3 regions of the Bacillus sp. P4_E1 genome follow, and region 2 is predicted to be linked to each of the others. Evidence: predicted binding sites of a transcription regulator. Region 2 holds the regulator's gene; each other region holds the start of a gene.
What was found. Region 2 encodes Rex, which represses fermentation and respiration genes when NADH is low (regulators of the CRP and FNR family bind a similar motif). Its sites were predicted from a motif close to TTGTGAAATATTTCACAA; they were not measured.

Region 1: AC1DS7_RS21835 (L-lactate dehydrogenase) is a predicted target of Rex. The motif match lies at 1,278-1,295, and genes of this name have one in related genera.
Region 3: AC1DS7_RS13030 (formate/nitrite transporter family protein) is a predicted target of Rex. The motif match lies at 1,336-1,353, and genes of this name have one in related genera.

Annotation. Positions count from the first base shown of each region.
Region 1 is NZ_JBFUIV010000018.1:30,264-32,470, forward strand. Features, by position in the region: gene AC1DS7_RS21830 (PTS sugar transporter subunit IIC) at 1-213, opposite strand, end outside; gene AC1DS7_RS21835 (L-lactate dehydrogenase) at 236-1,186, opposite strand; gene AC1DS7_RS21840 (spore coat protein) at 1,434-1,682, opposite strand; gene AC1DS7_RS21845 (hypothetical protein) at 1,696-1,881, opposite strand; gene AC1DS7_RS21850 (MBL fold metallo-hydrolase) at 2,121-2,207, opposite strand, start outside.
Region 2 is NZ_JBFUIV010000040.1:4,947-7,153, reverse strand. Features, by position in the region: gene AC1DS7_RS28040 (CPBP family intramembrane glutamic endopeptidase) at 1-399, shown strand, start outside; gene AC1DS7_RS28035 (YdiK family protein) at 396-587, shown strand; gene AC1DS7_RS28030 (redox-sensing transcriptional repressor Rex) at 617-1,246, opposite strand; gene AC1DS7_RS28025 (ABC-F family ATP-binding cassette domain-containing protein) at 1,434-2,207, shown strand, end outside.
Region 3 is NZ_JBFUIV010000008.1:41,781-43,987, reverse strand. Features, by position in the region: gene AC1DS7_RS13040 (prepilin peptidase) at 1-46, shown strand, start outside; gene AC1DS7_RS13035 (cyclic-phosphate processing receiver domain-containing protein) at 61-372, shown strand; gene AC1DS7_RS13030 (formate/nitrite transporter family protein) at 400-1,251, opposite strand; gene AC1DS7_RS13025 (TerC family protein) at 1,461-2,207, opposite strand, start outside.

The DNA.
Region 1 (2,207 bases), on a different contig from region 2:
TACGAGTCCGTTTGCACCGAGCATAAAGGCAATCCCGGCTCCAATTGCTGGTGCCATAAGTGATTTTGCAACAACTCCGATTGTAATAAGTAATGGTATATCAACAATTCTTCCTATATTTTCGATCAGTAAACCAATTCCAAGGGATACGAAAATACCCTGTGCGATTCCGGCAGAAGCTTTAAACACACGAGACATTATATATTCCTTCATTTGTTTCACCTTCTCCTATAATTTAGTAACCAATTGTTTTCATATAATCGCGTAAAACATCGTTTGATTTTGCAAAGCGACTTTCTTCATCTTCTGATAAGTTTAGTTCTACCACTTCTCTTACACCGTCTCTAGTAATAATTGCTGGTACTCCTGTACAAATATCATATTCGCCATATTCACCATCTAAAATAGCTGAAACAGCGATAACACGGTGATCATCATTGAAAATTGAGCGAGCAATATAAGCTAAAGAATTTCCGATTCCGTAATAAGTAGTTCCTTTGCGCTTATAAATTTCCCATCCAGCTTTTGCAGTCTTCTCAACAATTTCATCTAAATCTATTTCACCAAATTGGTCTTTTTTCTCTTCTAAAATTTGTAAAATCGGTTTTCCACCAACAGTTACGTGAGACCAAGCAACCATTTGAGAATCACCATGTTCTCCTAATGAATACCCATGAATACTACGAGGGTCTACATGTAACATTTCAGATAAAATTGTTCTTAAGCGAGAAGAATCTAGTGATGTACCTGTACCAATCACACGATTTCTAGGTAATCCAGATAGCTTCCACACTTGATATGTAATAATGTCAACTGGGTTCGATGCGAGTAAGAAAATGCCATCAAATCCACTTTCCATTACGCCGCCAACAACACCCTCCATAATCTTAGCGCTTGCTCCTAAAGTGTCTAAACGACTTTGTCCAGGCTTCGGCGCTGGTCCTGCTGTAATAATGACAATGTCCATATCTTTGCAGTCTTCATAACTTCCTGCATATACTTTTGTTCTTGTATTTGTAAAGTTAATGCAATGTGATAAGTCCATCGCTTCTCCAACTGCACGTTCATGATTTATATCAATTAACAATAGCTCTTCGCAAATCCCTTGGTTTACAATGGAATACGCACAGCTTGATCCAACTAATCCAGTACCGATAATTGCAATTTTTCTTGTGTTTCTATTCATAGCAATCTCTCCTAATTGATCATGTAGTCTATTTCTTTCGTTCTTTACACCCCTAATTATAGAGGTTCTCACGATAGAAACCATGGATACTTTGTGAAATATTGAGCAAAGTTTTTGTCCTTTTTGTGAATTGTTATATTTAATTTTCGTCATATTTGTTACAACTGAAAAAATATTTATTATGTATTTATTGACATATACCAAACAAAAAAACGAGCGAATCCATTCGCTCGTTTTTTTCATCACACTATTCCGCACTTAATTGACTTTTCAATTGCTGCACAATCATTGGATTAGCAGGTGCTGCCGGCTTATAATAACTTTTTTGCTTTGCATATTCATACATATTACGTTGACGGGATTCATCTTGATTACGAATTTGAATTAACGTTTGATGTAACTGTTCATTATCAGACTGAGAAATATAATTTGCATAACTTGTTAAACTTGAATTTAACCCTGCTAAATAATCATTTACCATATCTTTTTCATTCATTTCTCTTTTCCCCCTATCCTAAAAAAGTCATTAATTGCTGTTTCGTATTTCGTGCATCTTGTGCATCCTTTTGTAGCATTTGCTTTAGCTGTGGATCTGTACAAGCCTGTGCATACTGGTCCAATTTGTTAATAATCGTCGCATGACCACCAATTAAATGACGTAAGTTTTCAACTTCAAGCTCTGTTAAGTTTTGCATAAAATACTCCTACCTTTCTTTGTTCATTCACCATTTATTATTTGATTCTTTTTAAATCATATTCATAAAAAAAAGACATCTAGAAATACCACTAGAATGTCTTATAAACACTCAAAAAAATTATGATCCGAATCCAAGCCAAGACCCTTTCGTATTTATGTTTTTCAACTTCGTATTAGCGATATATACATTTCTAAAGCCTACAAAATAATATCATCTAGCAAAAAAGAGCCTCAAAATTATTTGAGGCTCTTTCTCATTAAATTCCTTTCCGCTTCTTCAATCGCTTTCTGCATTTGCACTAACGGATCTTTAATCATCTTCCC
Region 2 (2,207 bases):
GAAAATACAATGAAGCTGATGGAAATTGCAAGAACGACACCTTGGTTCCTCATTGTTGTATCTATAATCGGACCTATCTTAGAGGAAATCGTATTTAGAAAAATTTTATTTGGCACACTTTATAAGAGATTTAATTTCTTTGTTGCTGCTATCATTAGTTCACTTGTATTCGCGGCGATTCATTTTGATTTTACTCACTTATTGGTATACACTTCTATGGGGCTCGTATTCGCCTTTTTATATGTACAAACGAAACGCATTATCGTTCCTATAGCAGCCCATGTGGCAATGAATACATTAGTCGCTATTGGACAAATTTTTATGAGCAATGAGCAAATTCAAGAAATGATTAAAGAAGCTGAAAAAATGCAAGGCTTTATCGGAGGATTTTTAGTATGAGAAACTCACCATTGTTCATGGCTGCATTGTACTTTCTTCTTGGATGTATCTTTACACGCTTCGCCATTACGAACGTAACAGATACAATCTGGAATATGTGGACAATACTATTTGCAGTTATGGCAACAATTGATTTTAATTTGGCACTTCGCCTTATCTTAGTTAAATTCACAAAGAAAAAACAATAATAAAACGCAGAGGTCATCTCCTCTGCGTTTTATTGTGGATAATTCTTCAAAAAGTAAACAAGAGTTTGTAACTCTACAGCTAAATCGATGTGATGAATCCTTATATTCTCTGACACATTTAAGCGTGCTGGTGTGAAATTTAAAATACCATGCACGTTCGTTTCTGCCAATCTATCTGCCACAGATTGCGCTACTGTAGCGGGTACCGTTAATATTGCCACTTGTATATCAGTTGATAAACGTTCTTCTAGTTCATCCAAATGATATACAGGAATGCCTCCGATTTCTGTCCCAACTTTCTCTTCACTAACATCAAACGCCATTTCAATTTTTGTATTATTGTTTTTCGTGAAATTATAATGTAAGAAAGCGGTCCCTAAATTACCTACTCCAATAAGTGCCACGCGTGTTATATCATCTTGGTCGAGTGTTTCACGGAAAAATGATAATAAATAATTTACGTTATATCCATATCCTTTTTTCCCTAACGCTCCAAAATATGAAAAATCTCTTCGAATAGTTGCGGAATCAACCTTTACCGCTTCACTCAATTCGGCTGATGAAACACGTTGCTTACCAGAAAGAGATAAGTTTTGGATAAATCGATAGTATAGAGGCAATCGTTTGGCAGTGGCCTGTGGAATTTTTTGCTGATCCATATAACCTCTCCTCTCTTCCTATCTTTATTCTTATACTTGAATCAAATACAGAAGTTTAGTACTCATGAATTTCCTTGTATAATAAAGAGAAGAAGTATTCTCTCTTTATTTTAAACTATACACTATTTTTAGTATGATTGAGAAATATAAACATGGCAAAGTTAAGAAATTATTTGAGGTGAAAACATTGATATTATTACAAGTGAATGGGCTTTCGAAATTATACGGTGCAGAAACGATTCTTGCAAACATAAAATTGGAAGTACAAACAAAAGATCGTATCGCATTAGTCGGACGAAATGGAGCTGGAAAATCTACATTATTAAAAATAATAGCTGGCGAGTTATCTCATGATGGTGGTGAAATTATAAAACCGAAAGATGTCTCAATGGGGTATTTAGCTCAAAATACCGGATTAGAAACGTCTTTAACAATTTGGGATGAAATGTTAACCGTCTTTACACACTTGCAGCAGATGGAGACAAAACTTCGAAGGCTAGAGCAAGAGATGGGAAAAGAAGAAAACTTTTCAAATGCGGCTATATATGAGAAATTATTAGCTGATTATGACCAATTACAATTAGATTATAAAGATCAAGGCGGCTATCAGTACGAAGCGGATATACGCTCAATTTTAAGCGGTCTTGGCTTCCCAGTTGAAACGCATCAGACGAAAATTTCCACATTAAGTGGTGGACAAAAGACTCGATTAGCTCTTGGGAAATTATTATTAACTAGACCAGACTTACTTATTTTAGACGAACCTACAAACCATTTGGACATTGAGACACTAACATGGCTTGAACAATATTTACAAGGCTATCCTGGCGCGATTTTAATCGTTTCCCATGACCGTTATTTCTTAGATAAACTCGTTACACAAGTATACGAAATTTCTAATAAGGAAAGCCGACGATTTGTTGGTAACTACAGTAAATATTTAGACTCAAAATCAGCTCTA
Region 3 (2,207 bases), on a different contig from region 2:
TAGCCTTGGAGCAATATGTTATGTGTTGGTCACATATGCAAAATAGAGAGGAGATAGAAAATGAATGTATATATGGATGATCAAAGAAGTTGCCCATACGGATATGTTTTGGCAACTACAGTAGAATCTGCCTTGCAAATTGTTAGGGATAATGAGGTGAATATTATTTCCCTCGATTATAATATGGGATGGCGACAAAAAAGTGGGTTAGATTTCGTAGAAGCTTTCTGCAACGAAGGTTTATATGTTAATGAAATTCACCTTCATACAAATGATGTCATCGGTATGCATCAGATGAAAAAGAGCATAGAGAGAGGGAAGGAAAACGGGGAAATTAATCCTTATATTGCCTTGAAATATGTAGGGAGCTAAAAACTCCAAAGTAAAACTTTGGAGTTTTTAATGTTTCATATGTGCTTGTAAAGGAATAATTTCCTCCGTTTGAGCTCCAACTAATTGAGTTTTCTCTTGTTCAACAACAGGTGCTTTCTTTGTTAAGTAATGATATACCATACCGACAAATACGGATCCGCCAATAATGTTACCGATTGTAACTGGAATTAAGTTATGAATAGCGCCCGCAAAAGAAATTGTCTCAGGATGTGGTGATACTAAAGATAAAGCAAACAGTGATAAGTTTGCAATGCTATGCTCATAACCAGATAAAAAGAAAGTGAAAACGAGCATCATCATCATTAATATTTTTGCTGTGTCACCTTTCACTTGAGAAGGTAAGAAGCAGGCAAGACATACGAGCCAGTTACATAAAATCGCTTTAAAGAATAATTGCATTGTAGGTGTATTCATCTTTCCTTCAACAACTTTATTCATTAAATGACTGTGATCAATTGCTTCGAAAATTCCAGTTGCGTAAAATAGTAAGGCAAAGAATAAAGCGCCAGCTAAGTTACCTGCATAACAAGCAACCCAGTTACGAAGTGTATCAGAAATCGTTGTTTCTTTTCTTAAAGTTGCCACTGTGAAGTACATCGTATTGCCAGTAAATAATTCAGCGCCGCCATATATAATAAGTACGAGAGCAATTCCGAAAAACATGGAGGAAGCTAAATATGTTGCTGGTGAATCTGCAATATGAAAAAAGTTACCTAATTTAAAACATAGTACAATAATAAAACCGATATAAATGCCCGCAAGTGCAGCACGAATGAAATATTGCATTGGATTTATATCTAGCATTTGTTTTTTGCTCTTAGCCAGTTTTACAACGTAATCTAATCCTTGTTCTAGCATGAGTAATACGCTCCTTTAATACATCGTCTATAAATACTCCTTATATGAATAAGGTACATGGATTTGTTCATAGTTTCAATAAGTTTGTGCAATATTTCACAAAAAGGACATACATCTAGAAAGGAAGCGTTTACAAAAGGTAGTATAATGGAATTTTTTCTAAAAATAGAGAGGGGAATTGAAACGAGAAAAAAGAAAAAGCGCTGTAATTACAGCGCTTTTTCGTCTAAATTCTTTTCTACTTTTACTTCTACTTCTTTCGAGAAGAACCAACCGCAAACTGCGATTCCAACTAATACAATCCAGAATGTAAGCTTCCACGGAGTGGATTCTGGGAATGAATGCGGAAGGACATTTAAAGCAGGGTGTGCTAGCGTATAAACTGTTAATTTCACACCAACCCAACCTACAATTAAAAATGCTGCAGTTTCAAGTCCTGGTTTACGTTTTAATATTTGTACGAAAGCAGTTGCTGCAAATCGCATTATAACTAATCCGATAAGTCCACCTGTAAAGATAACGATAAATTGACCTGTATCAAGACTACCAATCGTACCTAATCCTGTTTTCGGTAAAGTCACTGCTAGTGCAACAGCAGCTAAAATTGAATCAACTGCGAAGGCGATATCAGCAACTTCGACTTTAAATACAGTCCACCAAAAGTTCTCTTGTTTTTTCTTTGCTTCTTTTTCTTCTGTTTCTTCATGTGTATTCTTTTTAACATACGTTTTAAATAAGTGATTCCCCGCGATAAACATAAGATAAAGCGCACCAATTGCTTGCACTTGCCATACATCTACTAGGAACGAAATCATAAATAGTGATCCGAAGCGGAAAACGAACGCTCCTGCTAATCCATAAAATAGTGCTTTCTTTCGTTTTTCTTCTGGTAAATGTTTTACCATAATTGCGAGAACGAGAGCGTTATCAGCCGCTAAAATCCCCTCTAGTGCAAT